Regions from separate parts of the Sphingomonas sp. PL20 genome, predicted to be linked through region 2. Evidence: predicted binding sites of a transcription regulator. Region 2 holds the regulator's gene; the other holds the start of a gene.

Region 1 (11,974 bases), 410 kb from region 2:
TCGCGACGGAAGCCCTCGCGCGCTTCCTCGCGATCGACATATTGGCGGATCGCCTCGCGCATGATCCAGTGCGGCGAGCGATCGCGTTGCTGCGCCAGCGCCTGGATCCGCCCCTTCATTTCGTCATCGATCTTGAGCGACGTCGCCATGGCACCACCAAACCCAAAGGTACTACCTGGCGATATACCCTCGAACGACGCCGCAAACAATCAGGCCCCGACCAGCAACCCCTCGCGCGCGATCTTTTCCTTCCACACCAAGGGCGCGAGCTGGTGGACGTTGGCGCCGGTCGAATCGACCGCCACCGTCACCGGGAAATCAACCACGTCGAATTCGTAAATCGCTTCCATGCCGAGATCGGCAAAGCCGACGACCTTCGAGCCCTTGATCGCGCGTGCGACGAGATAGGCCGCCCCGCCGACCGCCATCAGATAGGCGCTCTTCCCCTCGGCGATAGCCTTGGTCGCATCGGGGCCGCGCTCGGCCTTGCCAACCATCGCCAACAGGCCTTGGTCCAGCATCATGCGCGTGAACTTGTCCATCCGCGTCGCGGTGGTGGGACCAGCCGGGCCGACCACTTCCTCGCCGACCGGATCGACCGGGCCGACATAATAGATCACGCGGCCCTTGAATTCGACCGGCAGCTCCTCACCCGCGTCGAGCATGTCCTTGATCCGCTTGTGCGCGGCATCGCGGCCGGTGAGCATCTTGCCGTTGAGCAGCAGCCGGTCGCCCTGCTTCCAGCCCTGCACTTGCTCCGGCGTCAGCGTGTCGAGATCGACGCGGATCGCGGCGCTGTCGGGCTTCCAGTCGACCTTGGGCCATTCGTCGAGCTTGGGCGCTTCGAGGAAGGCCGGGCCCGATCCGTCGAGCACGAAATGCGCGTGGCGCGTCGCGGCGCAATTGGGGATCATCGCGACCGGCTTGCCCGCCGCATGGCACGGCGCGTCGAGAATCTTGACGTCGAGGATGGTCGACAAGCCACCCAGCCCCTGCGCGCCGATGCCGAGCGCGTTGACCTTGTCGAAAATCTCGATGCGCAAGCGTTCGATATCGGTCTTGGCCCCACGCGCCTTGAGCGGCCCCATATCGATCGGCTCCATCAGCGCTTGCTTGGCGAGCAATACGCAATGTTCGGCAGTGCCGCCGATGCCGATGCCGAGCATGCCCGGCGGGCACCAGCCCGCCCCCATTTGCGGCAGCATCTCGATCACCCAATCGACGATCGAGTCGGACGGGTTCATCATCTTGAACTTGGACTTATTCTCGCTGCCGCCGCCCTTGGCCGCGACATCGACCGAAACGCGGCTACCCGGCACCATGTCGACGTGCAGCACGCACGGCGTATTGTCCTTGGTGTTGCGGCGCGTGAAAGCCGGGTCGGTCAGCACCGAGGCACGCAATTTGTTGTCGGGGTTCAGGTACGCGAGCCGCACGCCCTGGTCGACGACCTCCTGCAGCGATCGGCTGGTGTCGTCGAGGCGGCAGTCCATGCCCCATTTGATGAACACGTTGACGATGCCGGTGTCCTGGCAGATCGGGCGGTGCCCCTCGGCGCACATCCGGCTGTTGGTCAGGATCTGCGCGATCGCATCCTTGGCGGCGGGGCCCTGCTCGGCCTCATAGGCTTCGCCCAGCGCGCGGATGTAATCCATCGGGTGATAGAAAGAGATGAACTGCAGCGCGTCGGCCACGCTCTCGATCAGATCGGCTTCACGGATGATGGTGGTCATGTTGGGCTCCTGTCTTGCGCCGCGCCTTAAGCCGATGTTGCGCGCGCGCCAAGCGCAGGGTGCCCCCGATGACCCTGCTGCGGACCCTACTCATTTTGATTGAAAGGAGCTGGGTGCAAGGGTTTCGGAAAGGAAGCGCCCGCTAACCACAATGGCATGAACCTCGGGACTATCCTTACCCTGATTGCGTGTGCGTGCTTCATGGCGATCGGGCTCGCTGCAGCTGCTTATGCCTTTGTCCAACGTCAGCGTCGCGGCCTTCTCGCAGCTGTTCCGGATTCGGGAAATCAGCGGGCGCACCTGCTGGTCGAGGAATTCGAAGCGCATACCAACGGGTGGTTCTGGCAAACCGACGCCGAGGGACAGGTGACCTATCTGTCGGACAAAGTGGCACGCGACCTTGACCGGCCGGACGCACCTGCAATCGGGCAAGTGCTGAACAAGCTGTTCCGCATGGATAGCGCGTCGCCCGAGACCGAACGGACGCTGGCCTTCCATCTCGCGTCCCGCACGGCCTTTTCCAATTACTCGGTCCGCCCGGCGAGCGAGGCCACAATTGACCGCTGGTGGTCGATTTCCGGGCGACCGGTCAGCGACGATAAGGGGCGTTTCCTCGGTTTTGTCGGGAGCGGCAGTGATTTGACCGAACGGCGCCGCATCGACGCGGAAATCACCCGCCTTGCCTTGTTCGACGGCTTGACCGGCCTGGCCAACCGCCAGCGTTTGCGGCTCTCGCTGGAACAGACGCTCAATCAACCAGGCTCCGTGCCGCGCCAGACCGCACTGTTCCTGCTCGATCTCGACCGATTCAAAAGCGTCAACGATACGCTGGGCCACCAGACCGGGGACGCGTTGCTCAAGAAAGTCGCCGTGCGGCTGCAACACACGATTGGCGAAACCGGCCTGGTCGGGCGGCTGGGCGGCGATGAATTCAAGGTCATCATCCCCTTCGCGCCCGAACGCGAGGCGCTGGCGGACCTCGCCCGGCGCGTGATCAGCGATCTCTCGCAACCCTATAGCATCAACGGGTCAGCGATCAGCATCGGCTGCTCGATCGGCGTGGCGATCGCCCCAAGTGACGGCAGTGACGCCGAAACACTCGTGCGCAACGCCGATCTCGCGCTCTATGCCGCCAAGGGCGAGGGGCGCGGCGTCCACCGCTTCTTCCGCAGCGAGTTGCTGATCGGCGCGCAAAGCCGCAAACAGCTTGAGGACGATCTGCGCGAAGCGCTCGCGGCCGACCAGTTCTTCGTCGCCTATCAACCCGTCGTCAGCACCAGGACGCAGCGCATTGTCGGCTTCGAGGCGCTGTTGCGCTGGCAGCACCCCACGCGCGGGCTGGTGAGCCCAAGCGACTTCATCCCGGTCGCCGAAGAATGCGGGTTGATCGAAACGATCGGGGAATGGGTGTTGCGCACCGCCTGTATGGAAGCGGCGGAATGGCCGGACAGCATCCGCGTCGCGGTTAACGTTTCGCCGATCCAGTTCGCCAATCCGGCTTTATCCACCATCGTCACCTCGGCCCTCGCGAAATCGGGGATCAAGCCCGACCGGCTCGAACTCGAAATCACCGAAGGCGTGTTCGTCGATGAAAGCGCCGCGACCGAGCAGATGTTCAAGGCGTTGAAGGGATGCGGCGTGCGGTTGGCGCTCGACGATTTCGGCACCGGCTATTCGTCGCTCGGCTATTTGCGCAAGGCCCCGTTCGACAAGATCAAGATCGACCAGAGCTTCGTGCGCGGGGCGGCAATCGCGGGCAATCGCAACGCCGCGATCATCAAGGCGATCGTCACGCTGGCCGACACGCTGGGCATGGAGACCACCGCCGAGGGCGTGGAAACGCAGGACGAGATCGCGCTGATCGTCGACCTAGGCTGCAGCCACATCCAAGGCTATGTCTACGGCAAGCCCGCCTGCGCCGCCGATGTGCGGGCGCATCTGGCGCTGGCGGGCGACACCGCCACCGCCAGCGGCTTCCGCAACAGCCGTTCGCCCCGAACCTCGCTGCTGCGCAAGGCGCGCATTCGATCGGGCGACGTGGTCGGCGACGTGCGCATCCGCAACATTTCCGCCAGCGGCGCGATGATCGAAGGAATCGATGTCGAGGAAGGCGCGGGCGAAATCGACGTCCAGATCGAGTTGCTGGAAGGCCAGATGCTCCCGGCGCGCTTGCGCTGGGCGGCGAACGGCAAGGCCGGCCTCGAATTTTCCCAAACCTTCAACCTTGACCGACTCGCCGACGCGACACCCGCCCTTCCGGCGCGCAAGGCGGGCTGATCGCCTGCCCTGGCGCGGCCGGAATGGCGCGCTTCGGTTCAGCCGACGCTGTTTCCCGTAGCAGCCGGAGCCGCTGCGGGCGGCGGGGGTGGCGGGGCATCGTCACCGCCCGGCGCGCGACCCTCGGGGCCACGCGGCCCGTGGCGGAAGCCCTCGGGCCCGCCCGGCCCGCCACGCGGCGGCCCCAGCGGCCGCAGCGCCGTCACCTTGCCATCGGCACCGACGAGGAAGGACGCGCGGATCATGCCGTGGCGATAATGGCCCTGCACCGTCACCGTCTGGCCTGGGGCGAGCAAGCCAGTGCCATCGCCCTCGCGCCCGATCTCGACCAAGGCACGCCCGCTCCCATCGGCGAGCACCGCCATCGGGCCGAAGATTTCGGCAACGGTGCCGCGTACGCTGATCACACCGCCATCGTCGCTCAGCGTCTTGATCGCCACCGGCTTGACCGGCGCGAGTTCGACCGTCGGGCCATTCATGCACGCAACCGTCGCGCCGCCGCCGAGGCCGACGGCAAGAAAAGCGGCGGCGATCACCGCCGTGCGCAGCGGCAGTTTGCGGCGTGGGGCTCGCGGCTCCAGCGCGCTGAAATCAGGTTGCGGGGCGGGGCCTTCGATTTGGTCGGTCATTTCCGGATACTCCTGCTTGGGTTGGTGTTGCGCTTTCTAGCGCTGCGTCCCACCACCGCGCTGAACCCGCCGGTTCAGCCTGGGTTTAGCGACCGGGCCTAGCCGCCGGGCAGAAGGATATGGGCATGCGCATCTTGCTGGTCGAAGACGACACCGCACTGGCCGAGGGCATCGCCAAGGCGCTGCGCGCGGAGCATTTCGCGGTCGACATCGCCGCCAATGGCGAGGATGGCGCGCATCTTGGCGACACCGGCAGCTATGACGTGGCGGTGCTCGATCTCGGCTTGCCGATCAAATCGGGCATCACCGTGCTGGAGGAATGGCGTGCCGCCGGACGCGCGCTGCCCGTGCTGATCCTCACCGCGCGCGATGGCTGGTCGGAAAAGGTGGCCGGCTTTCGCGCCGGGGCCGATGATTATCTGACCAAGCCGTTCCGCGTCGAGGAACTCGTCATGCGGCTGCGCGCGCTGGTACGCCGCGCGACCGGTCACGCCGCCGCGCGGATCGTGTGCGGACCCGTCACCTTCGATGCGCAGACCGGACAGGTCGAGCTGGACGGCCTGCCCTTGCGATTGACCGCGCTCGAATGGCGCGTGCTGTCGACATTGATGCTGCGCAAGGGCGTGGTGGTCGACCGGCTCGACTTGCTCGACCATGTCTATGAAGGCGATGCCGATCCCGATTCCAACTCGCTCGAAGTGATCGTCGGCCGCTTGCGCAAGAAGATCGGGGCCGCGCTGATCGAAACCGTGCGCGGGCGGGGATATCGGGTGGTGGAGGGATGAGGCTGCCATCAATCCTCTTGCTCCACCCCGGCGAACGCCGGGGCCCAGTCGTGGGGACCCACGGCATCACACGGCGCATTAGCCAAACGCCGCTCGCGACTGGGCCCCGGCATGCGCCGGGGTGGACCTGCGACGCATGATGCGAACCCTCCTCCCCCGCTCGCTCTACGGCCGCTTGCTGGTCACCGCCCTGCTCGCCACGCTTGCCGCGCTGGCCTTTGCCGCCTTTGCCATCGGGGCCGTGCTTGACCGCTTCGTGATGCACGGGCTTGACCAACGCCTCGACGCGCAAATCGCGGTGCTGGCGCAGGCGATACGGCCGGACGGCTCGGTCGAGCGTGGCCGCCTGGTGCTGGCCGCGCCCTATGACGACCCGCACGGCGGCTGGGGCTGGCGGATCGATGCGCAAGGCAAGACCATCGCCTCCCCCGCTCCGCCCGATCTCGACGCGATGCACCCGCCCCCCGGGCCACGCTTTGACCCGCCCGCCTTGGCCGAGTGGCGCGATGCCCACATCCGTGCGCTCGACTGGCGCGATCGCCACGGTCCGCGCCACGCGCGCAGTCTTACGCTGGCCACGCCCGGTGGACCGGTGCGCATCACCGCCTCTGCCCCGCGCGCGATCGTCGATCGTCCCTTGCGTGCGGCGATGGTGCCGTTGCTCGGGTCGCTGCTGCTGCTCGGTGGCGCGCTCGCGGTCGCCACGCTGGTTCAGCTCCGCATCGGCCTGCGCCCGCTCGCCAAGATGCGCGAGAGCCTGGCCGCGATCCGCAGCGGTGCCGCAACCGCGCTGCCCGACACGCAGCCGACCGAGCTCGCCCCGCTTGCCCATGAGATCAACGCGCTGCTCGCCGAAAATGCCGCCGCGCTCGCCAATGCGCGCGGCCATGTCGCCAATCTCGCGCACGGGCTGAAAACGCCGCTCGCCACGCTCGCGCTCGCGCTGCCGCCGCATGACCCCGATGGCGCACTCAGCGCGCAAGTCGCCCGCATCGATCGCGCGGTCCGCCACCATCTCGGTCGCGCGCGCGCTGCGACCCCCGGCGGGGCGATGCGGGTGGCGACCCCACTCGCTCCGGTGCTGGCCGATCTGGCCGACGCGCTGGCGCGCATTCATGCCGATCGGCCGGTCACGGCGAGAGTGGCCATCGACCCGGCCTTGACCGTCGCGGTCGACCGGCAGGATCTGGACGAGTTGCTCGGCAATTTGCTCGACAATGGCTGGCGCTGGGCGGCCAGCCGCATCGCCGTCACCGCCGCGCGCACCGCCGATGGTCGATTCGTGCGGCTGAGCGTGGAGGATGATGGCGCGGGCATCCCGCCCGAAGCCCGCGCCGCCGCGCTCGCGGCGGGCCAACGCCTCGACGAACGCGGCGACGGCCACGGCTTTGGCCTGTCGATCGCGAGCGAACTGGCCATGCTCTATGGCGGAACGCTGACGCTCGAATCGGCATCGCTCGGTGGTCTCGCCGCGATCGTTACGCTGCCGACGGCACCATCCGCCAACGTCTGAAAAAATTGTCACGTTCCCGCTTCGGTCTCTTGCCTTTCGGCAAGGCCAGCTTTGACCGCGCGTCGCGCGGTAGGACCGGAACGGCCCTGCTGCGAACCGACTCAAAATAGCGACGAACGGAGTCTTTAATTCGTCATTTACGGTATTGCGTGCTCGCGTGATCCGGCACAATCTGTAGGGGTTGAGTTCGGGGGCGAACCCAAGAGCTGGTAGAACACAAGCCGCAACCCCATATTGCGGAGACGGCCCGACCCGTGTTGCACGCATGGGACAGGTCTACTTTTGTTCTCGCAGGTCGCCCGCGACATGGTAGTATTGGGGTTCGCCCGCCGATTCGAACGGATCGGGAACGCGGCTGACCCTGATCGCAGAGTTTTGAACGAGTTGGCAGGGACGCGGCAGATGGATTTTCGGAATACCGGGGAAGCGAGTACGGACATGGCTACGGACGCAATCGAGGCACTGGCAAGCGCTCCAGTCGAAGACACCAGCGGGGCTCAGCGCAAGCTCTCCGCGCGCGGCGATTCCAAGGAAGTGAAGGCGCAGCTCTATCCGGTCGAGGTCGACCATTCGCGCGATGCGCTGCTGACCGATTTCGGCAAGGAAACGCTGCGCGACCGCTATCTGCTGCCCGGCGAGAATTTCCAGGATCTGTTCGTGCGCGTGGCCTCGGCTTATGCCGATGACGCCGCCCATGCGCAGCGCCTCTACGGCTATATCTCGCGGCTGTGGTTCATGCCGGCGACGCCGGTTCTGTCCAATGGCGGCACCGGGCGCGGTCTGCCGATCTCGTGCTTTCTCAATTCGGTGCCCGACAGCCTGGGCGGCATCGTCGATACCTGGAACGAGAATGTCTGGCTGGCGTCGCGCGGCGGCGGCATCGGTACCTATTGGGGCAATGTCCGCGGCATTGGCGAGCCGGTCGGCCTCAACGGCAAGACCAGCGGCATCATTCCGTTCGTGCGCGTGATGGATTCGCTGACGCTCGCCATCAGCCAAGGCTCGCTGCGCCGTGGCTCGGCGGCCTGCTATCTCGACGTGTCGCACCCCGAGATTGAGGAATTCCTCGAAATCCGCAAACCCTCGGGCGATTTCAACCGCAAGGCGCTCAACCTGCACCACGGCGTGCTGATCACCGACGCGTTCATGGAAGCGGTGCGCAGCGGCAGCGAATGGACGCTGACCAGCCCCAAGGATGGCTCGGCGCGCGCCACCGTCGATGCGCGCAGCCTGTTCCAGAAGCTGGTCGAAACGCGGCTTGCCACCGGCGAGCCGTACATCGTCTTTGCTGACCATGTGAACAAGGGCATGCCCAAGCATCACCGCGACCTCGGGCTCAAGGTCTCGACCTCGAACCTGTGCAGCGAAATCACGCTGCCGACGGGCAAGGATCATCTCGGTCACGAACGCACCGCAGTGTGCTGCCTGTCGTCGCTCAACCTGGAAACCTGGGACCAGTGGAAGGACGAAAAGGGCTTTATCGAGGACGTGATGCGCTTCCTCGACAACGTCCTGCAGGATTTCATCGACCGTGCCGAGCCGGGCATGGAGCGCGCGGCCTATTCGGCGATGCGCGAGCGTTCGGTCGGCCTCGGCGTGATGGGCTTCCACTCCTTCCTGCAGGCGCGCGGGCTGCCGTTCGAAGGCGCGATGGCCAAATCGTGGAACCTGCGCATGTTCAAGCACATCAAGGCTCAGGTCGACGAAGCCTCAATGCATCTGGCGACCGAGCGCGGGCCCTGCCCCGACGCCGCCGACATGGGCGTGATGGAGCGCTTCAGCTGCAAGATGGCGATCGCGCCGACCGCGTCGATCAGCATCATTTGCGGCGGTACGTCGGCGTGCATCGAGCCGATCCCGGCCAATATCTACACCCACAAGACGCTGTCGGGCTCCTTCTCGATCAAGAACCCCTATCTCGAAAAGCTGCTCAACGAGAAATCGAAGAACAGCGATGCGGTGTGGAATTCGATTCTCGAGCAAGGCGGATCGGTGCAGCATCTCGACTTCCTCGACCAGGAGGAGAAGGACTGTTTCAAGACCAGCTTCGAGATCGACCAGCGCTGGCTGATCGAGCTCCAGGCCGATCGCACGCCGTTCATCGACCAGTCGACCAGCCTCAACCTGTTCATCCCGGCCGATGTCGAGAAGTGGGATCTGCTGATGCTGCACTTCCGCGCTTGGGAATTGGGCATCAAGTCGCTTTACTATCTCCGCTCCAAATCGGTGCAGCGCGCCGGTTTCGCGGGCGGCGTCGAGGCGGACAACACGATCGAAAAGCCGCAATATGAATTTGCGACGACCGATTACGATGAATGCCTGGCGTGCCAGTGAGGTGTCTCGCGTAAATCCCCCTCACCCTTCCGGCCCTGCGGGCCTCCCTCCCTCTCCCACAAGGGGAGAGGGAAATGAGAGTCCAACTCCCTCTCCCCTTGTGGGAGAGGGAAGGGGCCCGCCCGCAAGGCGGGTGGGAAGGGTGAGGGGGAATGCGGACGGCCTGACCAAGCGCCAGCTATTGCCCGCGCTCACGCCGTTCCGTTCGCGCGACCTTCGCCGCAACGCAACCGAGCCCGAAAAGCACATGCGCCGCGCGCTTCGCTCTGCTTTCCCGGAGGCGAAGTTCCGCTTCCAGGTGCCGCTTGGTCCGTATCATGCCGATTTCTGTTCGCACGCGGCACGGCTGGTGATCGAGATTGACGGTGCCACCCATGCGCACAGCGTGACCTCGGACGAGGCGCGCACGCGCTTTATCGAAGCCGAGGGCTACCGCGTGCTGCGTTTCTGGAACAATGACGTCATGACCAATATCGACGGCGTCATCGCGGCGATCGCGGATCACCTGCCCCACACGCTGAAAGGGGCCACTCATGCCTGAGCAGCCCCCTCACCCTACCCACGCCTGCGGCGCGGGCCCAGTTTCGGGGGAACAGCGCCCCGCGCTGTTCAGGTCATGCCGGGGGCATGACCGACCCGAAACTCCTCTCCCACAAGGGGAGAGGGAGTCTGACTTACTTCTCTTCTTCGAACGTCACGGCGACGTCGGCGTTCGCGCTCAGGCGGACCACGCCGTTCTCGACATCGGCGACCAGGCCGAGCGAGATGAAGTGGTGATGCCCTTCATGGCTCCCGTGCCCTTCGTTGATCAGCGCGCCCGAATCCTTCTTGGTCAGCTTGATGCGGCCGCCCTGGACGTGGTCGACCGTGCCGACATGGACGCCATCGGCGCCGATGACTTCGGCATGTTCCTTGATTTGCGATGCGTCGACCATTTGGGTAGCTCCTTCGTTACGGTTGCGAGTCTCCAACGCACGCCTAGCGCTTTGGATGCAAGGAGGATTGTATGATCCGATCATCCCGCACACGCACAGTCTATGTCGAGCGGCGGATTCGCCGGTGACCGCGTCGATCGCCATCATGTATGCCGTCTCGGCGCTGTTCACCGCGATCGGCCTTGCGCTGCTGCTCGCGCTTCTGCGTCCAGGGAGCGAGGGCCGCGTCTATGCCTTCCGCATGATCGGCACGATGGGCCTCGCGCTCGGCGCCGCGCTCGCCATGTCGGCGACCGCGATGTGGCGCTGGAGTCTGGCGGCGTGACCTCATCCCTTTCTAAAATTTCAAAGCTGTAACCCCTCAAAATCGAACGTACCGGAGTACCCCATGTCCCTCACCGAAGCCCGCAAGCAGTACAAGCCGTTCGAATACCCCTGGGCGTTCGATTTCTGGAAGCGCCAGCAGCAAATCCACTGGATGCCCGAGGAAGTGCCGTTGGGCGAGGATTGCCGCGACTGGGCGCAGAAGCTCAGCGACCATGAGCGCAACCTGCTGACGCAGATCTTCCGCTTCTTCACCCAGGCCGATGTCGAGGTGCAGGATTGCTATCACGAGAAATATGGCCGCATCTTCAAGCCCACCGAAATCAAGATGATGCTGGCGGCGTTCAGCAACATGGAGACGGTGCACATCGCCGCCTACAGCCATTTGCTCGACACGATCGGCATGCCCGAGAGCGAATATGGCGCCTTCCTCGAATATAGCGAGATGAAGGACAAGCACGATTATCTGCAGACCTTCGGCGTCGATTCGGACGAGGACATCGCCAAGACGCTCGCCATGTTCGGCGGCTTTACCGAGGGGCTGCAGCTCTTCGCCAGCTTCGCCATGCTGATGAACTTCCCGCGCTTCAACAAGATGAAGGGCATGGGGCAAATCGTCACCTGGTCGATCCGCGATGAATCGCTGCATTGCGAGGGCATCATCAAGCTGTTCCACACCTTCACCAAGGAACGCGACTGCCTCACCAAATCGGTGCGCAGCGACATTATGGACATGTGCCAGCACACCGTGCGGCTGGAGGACAGCTTCATCGACCTCGCCTTTGAAATGGGGCCGGTCAACGGCATGACGCCCAAGGAGATCAAGAAGTACATCCGCTACATCGCCGATTGGCGGCTGGGGCAATTGGGCATGAAGCCGATCTACATGATCGACGAACACCCCCTCCCCTGGCTCGCGCCGATGCTCAACGGCGTGGAGCACGCCAACTTCTTCGAACAGCGCGCCACCGAATATTCCAAGGCCGCAACGCGCGGCAACTGGAACGAAGTGTGGGACGGCTTCGACAAGCGCCAGAAGGCGAAGGCCGGGGCGGGCGCTGCCGTGGCGAATGAGGATGCGGGCGAGGGTGGGGATATGTTCTCGCGCGCTGGGGTGGCGGCGGAGTAAGTCGCGCCGGGCGTGGGATTAGCGCCAAGCTAATCCCCGCCTTGAGGCGCGACCGGCCGGCGGCGCTACAGCGCCGACCGACGGCACGGGCTTTGCCCGTGCCATAGCGCCAGTAATAGCATTCTGACTGAATTATCCTGTTCGACGAAACATCAACGTCAGGAAAGCCAATGACCGGGAAGTCCGAAAATACCGTTCGGGTATCGCATGAGGAAGCGCTCGCCGCCGCCAAAGCGTGGGCGACGCCGGAGAATTTGGCTCAACTCGACTCGTTGACTGACGCGGACATCGCCGCTCAGATCTCGGGCAATCCCG
Region 2 (11,974 bases):
GGTCGCCGAGATCAAAAAGGCCAGCCCATCCAAGGGCCTGATCCGCGAGGATTTCGATCCCCCCGCCCATGCCGCTGCTTATCAGGCGGGTGGGGCGACCTGCTTGTCGGTGCTGACCGACGAAGCATGGTTCCAGGGGGCCGACAGCTATCTGACCGCCGCGCGCAATGCCTGTGCGCTGCCGGTGCTGCGCAAGGATTTCATGGTCGATCCGTGGCAGGTGCCCGAATCGCGTGGGCTTGGTGCGGACGCGATCCTGCTGATCATGTCGGCGCTCGACGACGGGCTGCTCGCCGAGATCGAGGCGAGTGCGCTGGAATGCGGGATGGACGTGCTGGTCGAGGTGCATTCGCACAGCGAAATGGAGCGCGCCCTGAAGCTCAAGTCGCGGCTGATCGGCGTCAACAACCGCAATCTGCGCGATTTCACGGTGGATTTCGCGCGCACCTATGAACTCGTGTCCAAGGCGCCGAAGGATTGCACCTTCGTCGCCGAAAGCGGCCTCACCACCCGCGCCGATCTCGATGCGATGGCCGAACATGGCATTCGCTGCTTCCTGATCGGCGAATCGCTGATGCGCCAGGCCGACGTCGAAGCGGCAACGCGGGCGCTGGTGGGGTGAGCAGCGTTACGCCCTTCTTCTTCGATCTCCCCTCCCTGGAAGGGAGGGGCCGGGGGTGGGTTGGTGTGGAGATGGGGACGGCGTTCGATAACGAGCCAACCCACCCCCAACCCCTCCCTTTCAGGGAGGGGAGAAAGACGTGACCGACCTAACCCACCTCGACGCCACAGGTGCCGCGCACATGGTCGATGTCGGTGCCAAGCCCGACACCCGCCGCGAGGCCGTCGCCACCGGTCGCATCGACATGAGCGCCGAAGCCGCCCGCGCGATCCGAGACGGCACCGCCCTCAAGGGTGACGTCCTCGCCGTCGCGCGCGTCGCGGGCATCATGGCGGCCAAGCGCACCAGCGAGTTGATCCCCTTATGCCACCCGTTGCCGCTGACGCGCGTGGCGATCGATCTGGTGGTGGACGAAAGCGGCGTCACCGCAACCGCGACGGTGGCGACCGAAGGCAAGACCGGGGTCGAGATGGAAGCGCTGACCGCCGTTACGATCACGCTGTTGACGATCTACGATATGGCCAAGGCGATCGACAAAGGCATGACGATCGGCGGCGTGCAATTGCTGACCAAGACCGGCGGCAAATCGGGCGATTGGTCGCGGGCGGGCTGAATCACCTGCCTCGAAGATCAGCGTTAGCATCCGATGCTTAACAATAACATCGCCTCGGTGACACGATTGTCATTAGCGAAGGTTGAGCCAGAGGGTTATGCTAGCATGCTAATCATGCCGTGGAGACAACAAGATGCGATACGCGGTTTGTGCTTTTGCCCTCGCGGCCCTCGGATCTACCTCTGCGTCAGCGCAAGATCAATTTGCTGAGAGTTGCACCGGAACAGAAACCGTCCAATTTGACACGAACGCGCCTATGGTCGTTCCTTACACCATAACATTCAGTGCGGACCTGGCAGCAGGATATTATTGTTACGCAGAGTGTAGCCCCCAGCAGACATATCCCATTAAGGATCGGGCATCTTATCCAATAAAGCTGGCTGACACGCAGACGCCTGAGCAGGATCGCTTAATCACCTTCGATCGTAAAACCGCGACCCTCACCGACTATCAAATCATTCGAGTTGTTGGCACCACCATAAGAAACGCAAAGGCCACTTGTCTAACGGCGGCGTTCCACAAGCCGCAAACCGGCAACTGATCGCTGACGTGGGCCAAACCGGATCCTTGCGCTCTGGCGGCGCGCATATTCGGTTTGGCCCCCAACGGTGAACGCGGCCCGCCGAAGCAGGCCGCGCCCCCATCCTTAGAACTTGCCGCTCAGCGACACGCCGATGATGCGCGGGTCATTGAACACGGCGGCGTTGTAGTTATCGAGCACGCCCTTCAGGTTCTTCTCATTGGTCAGGTTGCGCACGAATACGGCCAGTTCGTACTTGTTGTCCGGCGCGGCGTAACCGCCCTTCAGGCCAGCCTCGAAGGTGCCGTCCGAGGTGTACTCGATCGTCTTGTACGGCACGAAGCTGGTATAGCCCTGCAGCGTGACGTCGCCCGCGAGGAACAGCTTGCCGCCATTGCCCAGCGGATAGTCATACCGGGCATTGGCATCGAGCTGATATTTCGGCGCGTCGGGCAGCACGTTGCCGTTGATCTGCGCGAGCGTCGCCGCGCCGACATTGATCGTCGGGTTGAGCACGGTGCAGGTGACGACGCCGTTGAGCTTGCAGACCGGTGCATACACGCGCGTGTCGTTGATCTCGGTGTGCAGCACGCTGCCACCCAGGCCGAGCGTGAACTCGGGCACCGGACGCCAGGTCAGCTCCGCTTCGCCGCCCCACGCCTGCGCCTGGTTGGCGTTGAACAGCAGGCCGTTATTGTTGGCGTCGTTGCCGTTCAACTGGATGTTGTGGACCTTGTAGTAGAAGCCCGTCGCGTTGAAGCGCAGCGTGTTGCCGAACAGGTTCGACTTGATGCCGGCTTCATACGACGTGATCGTCTCCGACGTCGCGGTGACGAAGGCCGAGCTGAACACGGCGTTACGACCCTGGATCGTCGGCCCGCGGAAACCGTGCGAAACGCGCGCGAACACGTTCACATTCGGCTCGACCGCATAGTTGAGGCTGCCTTCCCAGCTCGGCTGGGTATCGGCGAGGCGCACATAGCTCGCGGCCGCAGCCGGGAAGGTCGATACGCCCGCTGCGTTGCGCGGCGGCGTGACGAGGCGCGTGGTCTTTTCGTCATAGGTCACGCGTACGCCGCCGGTCAGCGTCAGCTTGGGGAGCAGTTCGTAGCTCGCCTGGCCAAAACCGGCATAGGACGTGTTGATGTTGCGCAGGACGACGAAGTTGTTCGGGTTCGGGTTGGTCCCGAACGAATTGTCGAGCAGGAAGAAACCGCGCTGGTCGAATTCGGTCGTATCGCGCGATTCAAAGTAGATGCCGCCGATCTGCCACTTGAAACGCCCGGTGCCATTGCTGGCCAGACGCAGTTCCTGGCTCAGCTGGTCGAGATCGCGAACGCGGCCCTGGCTCTCGCCATAGAATTTGCCGCCCGCGAAATTGACTGCGGCACCGCCATCGGTGTCGCCGCGGCTATAGCCCGACGTCGATTCATACGCAGTGATCGAGGTCAGCGTGACCGCGCCGAAATCGTTCTTCGCGTTGAACGAGCCGCCATAGGTCCGGTACGCCTGCGGATTGTTATGGCCCTCATCGAGCGCGATGCTGTCGCGCGGTTCGGCGCTGACATCGTTGGTGCCGAGCTTGATCGCGCCGCGATGGAAGATCGTCGAAGTGCCCGAGTAATTGCGCGCATGCGCCGAAACGATGCCGGTGAAGCCGGTTTCGGGCGGGGTCAGCATCAACTGGAGGCGGACGTCCTTCTCCTCGAAGCCGCCGAGCTTGTTCTTGCCGCCGACGGTGCCGTCATCGCTCGGGCCGGTATAGCTGTTGTCGATCCAGTTATCGCGACGCTGATACAGACCCGACACGCGGAACGAGAGCACGTCCTTGACGATCGGCCCGCCGACGCCGGCGTCGACCGACACGGTGTTGTAACTGCCATAGGACGCCGTCGCGCGGCCTTCATAATCGTTGGTCGGCTTGTTCGTGTCGAACTTGATGATGCCGGCCGTGGTGTTGCGGCCGAACAGCGTGCCCTGCGGCCCGCGCAGCACTTCGATCTGGTTCACGTCGAACACCGGGTTGGACTTCAGCACGACATGCTCGAGCACGACATCGTCCTGGATGATCGACACGGGCTGCGAGGCGCCGAGGTAGAAATCGATATTGCCGAGGCCGCGAATGTAGAAGCGCGGGAAGATCTTGCCGGTGGTCGTCTCGGCGTAAAGGCCGGGGACGCGGTTGGCGAGTTCGAGCAGCGTATCGCCGCCGCCCGCCGTGAAGTTGCGCAGATCGGCACCCTGCAGCACGCCGACCGAAACCGGCACCTTCTGCAGGTTCTCGCTGCGGCGTTGCGCGGTGACGACGATATCGCCGAGATTATCTTCTGCGGCGGGCGTCTGCGCCGCTGCGGCAGCAGCAGGAGCATCCTGCGCGCTGGCAGCGCTGGCACCGGCAAGCGCGACAAACGCGGTGCCGAACAGGAGTGCGGACTTTGCGACGAGTGATTTGGACACGATGTTCCCCATTTTGAGTTTAGCGTACTGCGGACATGACAACACGCGCGCAGCGCCCTTTGCGGGTGTCTGCGCGATGCGCTCTGAGCGGTCTTCGACTGGTACAGTCTGGTTGCTGAGGCGCGGCTAGGCCGAGATTATGTCGCGATTGTGACAGTTTGGGCAGAAGCCCGGGATTGCCACACGACTGTGGTTTCCGTGCAACTACCCCGGCGCGCGCGCGCGCCGTTCGCGCATTTGCGACACGGTCATACGATGGCGTAGGATGCGCGACGGTAGCGGGCGGAGTATCCGAATCTTGATCGAGAATACTGCGCGGCCCTGAGGGAATTGGTATCTGACCGAATGAATGACCTACGACCGAACCTGCTGGAACGTTTGCCGCTCCTGACCGATCGCCCGATCCTTGCCTATGTTTTCGCGGCGCTGTCGGCTGTTCTGGCCGGGCTCTTGCGTAGTGCGCTGAACCCGTATTTCCCGCCGGGATTTCCGTTTCTCACCTTCTTTCCGGCGGTCATTATCTCCGCCTTTCTCTGGGGTCGCGGGCCCGGCGTGCTGTCGGCCATTCTGTGCGGGCTCATCGCCTGGTACTTTTTCATCGCGCCGCTGTTCAGTTTTCAGATCGGAGCGCCCACCGCGACGGCCTTGCTCTTTTATATCGGCGTCGTCGCGGTCGATATTGCGCTGGTCGATATGATGCAAAAGGCCAATGCCCGGCTGCGCGAAGAACGCGAGCGCACGCGCGAATTGGCGGCCCAGCGGCTCGATCTGGTCGAGCGCAGCGATGTGCTGTTCAACGAATTGCAACATCGTGTGTCGAACAATCTGATGATGGTTGCGGCCTTGCTCAGCGTCCAGCGTCGCGCCCTTACCGATGCGGGCGCGCGGCAGATTCTCGACAACGCCGTCCACCGCGTCCAGCTGATCGGCCGGATCCAGCGCCAGCTCTATGATGTGAGCGGTGGCCAGGTCGCGCTGGATCGGTTCGTAACCGATTTGGTCGCCGATCTCGCCGAAGCCGGCGGCAAGCCCGGCATTGCGTGCCGGGTCGATGCGCAAGCGGACATGGTGCTCGATCCCAATGCGCTGATCCCGCTCGCCTTGATCCTGGCGGAAGCGGTGGCGAATGCGTTCGAACACGGCTTTGCCGACCGCGAAACCGGGCAGATCGACATCCGTGTTAAAAGCGCCGACGGCCTGTTGAACCTCTCCGTCACCGACAATGGCGTGGGCTTGCCGACCGACTTTGACATCACGCTTCCGACCAGTCTCGGGCTGACGATCGCGACGACACTGGCCCGGCAGCTTGGCGGCACGTTCGACGTGCAGCGCGGCGATGCGGGCGGCACGATCACGCGTTTGACGATGGCAAGCGCGACGCCCCGCCTGGCGGCGCGCTGATTCCCCCGCTTACACCTTTGAAAGCTGCCTTATGCCCGCTCCCCTGATGTCCGTGTCCGAAGCGCAAGAGCGCCTGTTCGCGCTGGGCACCGCAGTGGCGACGGAAACGGTGCCTTTGGCGGCGGCGGCGGGTCGCTGGCTGGCGAGCGACGTCTGTGCGCTGCGCACGCAGCCTTATGCCGACCTGTCGGCGATGGATGGCTATGCGGTACGGTTCGACGATTTGCCGGGCCCGCTGCGCGTGATTGGCGAGAGCGCCGCCGGGCGACCCTTTGACGGGACGTGCGGCGCGCGGGAGGCCGTGCGCATCTTCACCGGTGCGGCGCTCCCGTCCGGAGCCGATAGCGTGCTGGTCCAGGAAGAGGCGGCCCGCGACGGCGACAGCCTTACCCTGTCCGGCGACGGACCGGTGCGCGGCGGCAATATCCGTCGCAAGGGGCTCGATTTCACCAGCGGCGAGTTGCTCATCGCCAAGGGCGAGCGGCTGACGGCAGCGCGTCTCTCGCTGGCGGCGATCGCCGGGCACGGCGCGCTGACGGTCGCGCGGCGGTTGCGCGTCGCGGTGGTCGCGAGCGGTGACGAACTGGTCGCCCCGGGGGCGAGCGGTGCCCCCGAGGCCTTGCCCGAATCCAACAGCGTGATGCTGGCGGCGTTGCTGGCCGACTTACCGGTCGACATCCTCCCGCTCGGTATCCTGCCCGATCGACTCGATGCCATCGCCGCCGCCTTTGCTGCGGTGGACGCCGACATTCTCGTCACCACCGGGGGCGCTTCGGTCGGCGACCATGACCTGATCCGCCCGGCGCTGGAGGCGGCGGGCGGGACGATCGATTTCTGGCGGATCGCGCTGCGGCCCGGCAAGCCGATGCTGGCGGGGCGCTTGCGCGGGATGACGGTACTGGGCCTGCCCGGCAACCCGGTGTCGGCCTTCGTCACGGCGACGGTGTTCCTGCGCCCGCTGATCGCGCATCTGAGCGGCGCGCGCGCGGCCGTGCCGGTCTTACGCACCGCCATACTGGGCGCGGCCCTGCCCGCCAATGACCGGCGGCAGGATTATCTCCGGGCGCAAACCCGCGATGGGCGCGTGTATGTGGCACAGCGCCAGGACTCCTCGTTGCTGCGGACCCTTGCCGAGGCGGATTGCCTGATCGCGCGCGCGCCGCATGCGCCAGCGGCCGGAGCGGGCGACTCGGTGGAAATCCTCGCGCTCCCCTAAAGCCCACGCTTGACGCGCGATTTTTCGTTCCGTATAGGTTCGCAGTCTGTTCCGACGAAAGGGCCCGAGCGATGCTAACGCGCAAGCAGCATGAGCTGATCTGCTTCATCAACGACCGGCTTGATGAAACCGGCGTGTCGCCCTCGTTCGAGGAAATGAAGGAAGCGCTCGACCTCAAATCCAAATCGGGCGTCCACCGCCTGATCAGCGCGCTCGAGGAACGCCAGTTTATCCGCCGCCTGCCCAATCGCGCACGCGCGCTCGAAGTGCTTAAAATGCCCGAGCGCGGCAGCAACACGCCGACCAAGACCACCGCTGCGCCCGCCGCCAACGTTCGCGCAATGCCCGAGCCTGCCAATGACGTGATCGAAATCCCGCTGCACGGCCGCATCGCCGCCGGTGTGCCGATCGAGGCATTCGAAGGTGCTTCGATGCTCGCCGTCCCCGCCGCTTTGCTCGGCAGTGGCGAGCATTATGCGCTGGAGGTCGCCGGGGATTCGATGGTCGAAGCCGGGATTTTGGATGGCGATTATGCGCTGATCAAGCGCCAGGAAGTGGCGCGCGACGGCGAGATCGTCGTGGCGCTGATCGAAGACAGCGAAGCGACGCTCAAATTCTTCCGCCGCGAAGGCGCGATGATCCGGCTCGACCCGGCGAACCGGGCGTATGACCCGCAGCGTTATGCGCCCGCGCAAGTGCGCGTGCAGGGCAAGCTGGCCGGGATTTTGCGGCGGTACGACTGAGGGAGAAGTAGACAGTCGCCGAGCGCTACCGAAACACAGCGCTATGTAGAAAAGTTTGACGTCGATTCTGGCGATGGCCAGCAATCTTAAACGGTGCGAACGCTTTTTGTTCGTGCCGGCATTGTCTAACCACAGACCATAGGTCAGGTATCTGTCTTTGCGGGAGACAGCCGATGCTATTGCCTTTGATCGCTTTAATCTCGGCGGTCCCCGGTCAGGATGCGGGCAGGCCTCCATCTGCCGTTCCGGGATCAACCGCGCCTTCCCCAACCGCGCCTTCCAACGAGCAGCGCATCGCGCACGCGTCCAACACCGGGAGGCTAATTTACGGTTTCGATCGTGCGGCCTGGGTCAGCACCGATGCGCTGATGGCCGCAGTCCCGAAAGATCAACTGACCGGCGTGGGCGGATATGTCGTCGAAGTGTCCGACGAGCAAACCTTGCACGTGACCTACTACCGCGGGAGCAATGCAACCGCCCAGGCCTTTTTCGTCGCCGATGTTCGTGGCGGAAAGGTGGTGCGTCAGGAACAATTGCCCCAACCGGTAGCGCTCACCCCGTCGCAAGCCTTCCTCGCGCACGCACGCGAGATAGCGGTCGAACGCGCGAAGGCGCAAAAGTACGAACCGTGCACGCCAGCACCGTTCAATACGGTCGTGCTACCGTCGCCCAATGGGGGGCCAGTCGCGGTCTACTTGCTGACGGCCCAGCAGGATGCCGCCACCTACGTGATGGGAGGCAACTATCGCGTCGTCGTTGCGCCGGACGGACACGTGCTGTCTTCCCGTCCGTTTAATGTCAGTTGTCTCGCGATGAAGCCCCCCAAACTGCCACCGGGTGCAACAGCAGAAGGCTTCATGACCACGCATTTGCTGGACCCAGTTCCGACCGAGATCCATGTTTTTACCTCCTACAATCTGCATATGCCGCTGTTCGTGGGGACTGCGCCCAAAACGGTCTGGGTGGTGAAAGGTAGCTCCATCACGCTGGCGCCAATCAAATAGAAGGCCGCAGCGCCGCGCCACCAGCTAACGAACGCCCTCAGCGGTGGCGAGCCTCATTCCCTTTGCGGAACCGCGACAGCTTCGATGATACCGGAATCGTCACCCACGGATGCCGGTCGCCCGCATGACGGACGGTCCGCACCGAGGCCGTGCCCAGCGCGATCGCCACGCCGCCGCTGCGCGCCAGCGTCGCGCGATCAAGCCGCAGCCAGCGCGGTGCGCAGCGGCGCGGCAGGCGGCGTTCGCTGATGACGATGTCAGCGCTGGCGCACGCCGCAACCAACGCGGGCGCGGGGACGAGGTAGGCGCTGCGCGTCGCGAGGATGCGCCAGTCGCGGTCGCCCGCGCGGCGCGTCATCAGGCACAGGTCGCGGCTGCAGCGCGCCTCGGGTTGCTCCGACATCAGCACCGGCAAATCCTCGATCCCGCCATTCTCGGCCAGCATATCGGCGGTGTAATCCCCGGTACGGTCGCGCAGCAGCGCCAGATCGCCGTGCCCGGTGCGGATCGCGACGTGGCGACCATCGCCCGTCACCAGCACATCGGGCGCGGGCGTCAGCAGCGCCCACAGCGCGCCCGCCGCCAGCGGCAAGAGCCCCAACCGCCGCCAGCGCGTGCGCCATAAAGCCAGCCACAGACCACCCACCACCATCAGGGCGTAAGCCGCGCCCGGCATGGCGGGTAGCGGCGCGACCGATCCCGGAACGGCGGCGGTGGTGTGCGCGATCCACAGCAACAGATCGAGCGACCGCGCCGTCGCCCACCAGAACGGTGCTCCCGCGCCGATGCAATCGAACAGCAATGCCAGCGCTTCCAGCGGCATCGTCACGAAGGTGGTCAGCGGGATCGCCACGATATTGGCGACCGCGCCGTACACCCCGGCTTTCTGAAAGTGGAATAGCGAAATCGGCAGCAGCGCCAGTTCCACGACAAGGCCCGTCAACAATAAGGACGCCAGTTCGCGCGCGAGCTTCGCCAGCCGCGATTGCTCGCGCGGGCCGAACCAGCCGCGCACCGTCGGATGTTCGTTAAGCGCGATAATCGAAGCGACGGCGGCGAAGGACAATTGGAAGCTCGGCCCCGCCAGCGCCTCGGGATAGAGCAGCAACACGACCACCGCGCCCGCCGCGACCAGCCGCAGCGTCAACGCCTCGCGCCCCAGCGCCAGCGCGACGAGCACGAACAGCGCAGCGACGCAGGAGCGGATCGTCGGCACCTCGGCCCCGGTCAGCAGCGTGTAGCCGATCGCCGCGAGCGCCCCCGCCCCCGCTGCGATCAGCGGCAAGCGCCAGCGCAAGGCCAGCCACGGGCTGAGCGCGAGCAGCCGCATGACCAGCACCATCACCGCGCCGACCGCCGCCGTAATGTGCAAGCCGCTGACCGAGAGCAGATGCGCAAGGCCCGAACGACGCATCGCGTCATTGTCGGCCATCGGGATGCTGCCCTGGTCACCTGTTGCCAGCGCGGCGGCAATGCCTCCAGCCCCGCCCCCGCCCGCTTGCGCTTGAATATGCTGCGACAATCGTACGCGCAGCCCCGCTTCCGCCGCCGTGCCGCCGCCAGCGATGATGCGGATCGGCGCGAAGCCGCGCCCGGTCGCGCCGATGCCATCGAACCAGGCAGTGCGGGCGTAATCATAGGCACCGGGCACGGCAGGTTCGGGCGGCGGCATCAACCGCGCCGACAGCAACAACGTCGCCCCCGGCACCAGCCCGACTGGAACATCGGCCTCGGTCAGATTGACCCGAAGATGTGCAGGCAGCGTCGGCAATGGCTGGGGCGGCCCGCGCCGCTCGGGCACCGCCAGCACCCGGATCGGCGCGAGCCGCACGCGCACAAGACCCCGCGCCACCAGCGGCTCGACTCGTTCGACCCGCGCGGTGAAGGTCGCGATCGTCGGGCGGGCAAGCACACCCGCCGCGACTCGCTCCGAGCGGCTCCAGATCATTGCCAGCCCAAGCAAGACGCAAAACCCGCCCACCGCGACCACCCGCGCCGCCCGCCCATGTCGCGCAAACGCCACGCCGCCAAGCGCCACCGCCAGTGCAAGACATGCCGCCGCCCGCCACGCCGCCGGGTCGGGCAGCACGAACCACAAAGCGATCCCTGCGCCCAAGGCGACCGGCACCCACAAGGCCAGTTGGTCGCGCTCCGCCTCCAGCCACCGCTCGAGTCGGGCATTGACGGCGGCAAACCCCCGAAGCACGCCGATTTGAAGCGCGGGAAGGTGCGTGCTAGGGGCGCTCAAGGCTGAACCGGCCATCCATCCTTAAGTCTGGGAGTATGCGCGATTGAGCGCAATATCTGATCCCGCCACGGCCCCCGCCGTCGGCGCCACCACCACCCCCAATGACGCCACGGTCGTCACCCGGTTCGCACCGTCGCCGACCGGCTTCCTGCACATTGGCGGGGCGCGTACCGCCTTGTTCAACTGGCTCTACGCGCGTCACCATGGCGGCAAGTTCCTGCTGCGCATCGAAGATACCGATCGTGCGCGCTCGACCCAGCCCGCGATCGACGCGATTCTGACATCGATGCGCTGGCTCGGGCTCGACTGGGACGGCGAGGAAGTCTTCCAATTTTCGCGCGCCGCACGCCATGCCGAGGTCGCCTATCAATTGCTGGCGGCCGGCCAGGCATATAAATGCTTCGCCACCGCCGAAGAACTGACCGAGATGCGCGAGGCGCAGAAGGCGGCGGGCAAGCCGATGCGCTATGACGGCCGCTGGCGCGACCGGTCGCCTGAGGAAGCGCCCGAGGGCGCGCCGTTCGTCGTGCGGCTGAAGGCCCCGCGCGAGGGTGCCACCACGATCGAGGACCGCGTCCAGGGCAGCGTTACCGTGCAGAATGCCGAGCTCGACGATTTCGTGCTGCTGCGTTCGGACGGCACGCCGACCTATATGCTGGCGGTGGTGGTCGACGATCACGACATGGGCGTGACGCACATCATCCGCGGCGACGACCATCTCAACAACGCCTTCCGTCAGCTTCCCATCATGCGCGCGATGAACGCGATCGAGGGCGGCTGGCCCGACCCGGTCTATGCGCACATCCCGCTGATCCACGGGTCGGACGGCGCGAAAATGTCCAAGCGCCACGGCGCGGTCGGCGTGGAATTCTATCGCGACGAACTGGGCATTCTGCCCGAGGCGCTGGAAAATTATCTGCTGCGGCTCGGCTGGGGGCATGGCGATGATGAAGTCATCAGCCGCGACCAGGCGATCGCATGGTTCGATCTCGACGGCGTTGGCAAATCGCCCGCGCGGTTCGATTTGAAGAAACTCGAAAATTTGAACGGTCAGTATATTCGACAGGCCGACGATGCGCGCCTGGCCGAGTTGGTGGCACCGCGACTCGAGATCACGCCGAACGCCGAACAGCTCGATCTTCTGCGTCGC

What was found. The regulator LexA, encoded in region 2, represses DNA repair genes until DNA is damaged. The targets are predictions, from matches to a motif close to GTTCCNCNCTTGTTCT.
Region 1: H4W01_RS03215 (ribonucleoside-diphosphate reductase subunit alpha) is a predicted target of LexA. The motif match lies at 7,211-7,226, and genes of this name have one in related genera.

What each region holds. Positions count from the first base shown of each region.
Region 1 is NZ_JAGINH010000002.1:648,296-660,269, reverse strand. Features, by position in the region: gene H4W01_RS03245 (CopG family ribbon-helix-helix protein) at 1-149, opposite strand, end outside; gene H4W01_RS03240 (fumarate hydratase) at 210-1,733, opposite strand; gene H4W01_RS03235 (EAL domain-containing protein) at 1,890-4,010, shown strand; gene H4W01_RS03230 (hypothetical protein) at 4,049-4,639, opposite strand; gene H4W01_RS03225 (response regulator) at 4,765-5,424, shown strand; gene H4W01_RS03220 (sensor histidine kinase) at 5,564-6,937, shown strand; gene H4W01_RS03215 (ribonucleoside-diphosphate reductase subunit alpha) at 7,340-9,271, shown strand; gene H4W01_RS03210 (endonuclease domain-containing protein) at 9,414-9,812, shown strand; gene H4W01_RS03205 (DUF2171 domain-containing protein) at 9,946-10,206, opposite strand; gene H4W01_RS03200 (hypothetical protein) at 10,331-10,531, shown strand; gene H4W01_RS03195 (ribonucleotide-diphosphate reductase subunit beta) at 10,595-11,659, shown strand; gene H4W01_RS03190 (hypothetical protein) at 11,830-11,974, shown strand, end outside.
Region 2 is NZ_JAGINH010000002.1:1,063,184-1,075,157, reverse strand. Features, by position in the region: gene trpC (indole-3-glycerol phosphate synthase TrpC) at 1-622, shown strand, start outside; gene moaC (cyclic pyranopterin monophosphate synthase MoaC) at 762-1,235, shown strand; gene H4W01_RS05075 (TonB-dependent receptor) at 1,882-4,224, opposite strand; gene H4W01_RS05070 (sensor histidine kinase) at 4,558-5,613, shown strand; gene H4W01_RS05065 (molybdopterin molybdotransferase MoeA) at 5,645-6,829, shown strand; gene lexA (transcriptional repressor LexA) at 6,901-7,572, shown strand; gene H4W01_RS05055 (hypothetical protein) at 7,746-8,576, shown strand; gene H4W01_RS05050 (ComEC/Rec2 family competence protein) at 8,614-10,824, opposite strand; gene gltX (glutamate--tRNA ligase) at 10,868-11,974, shown strand, end outside.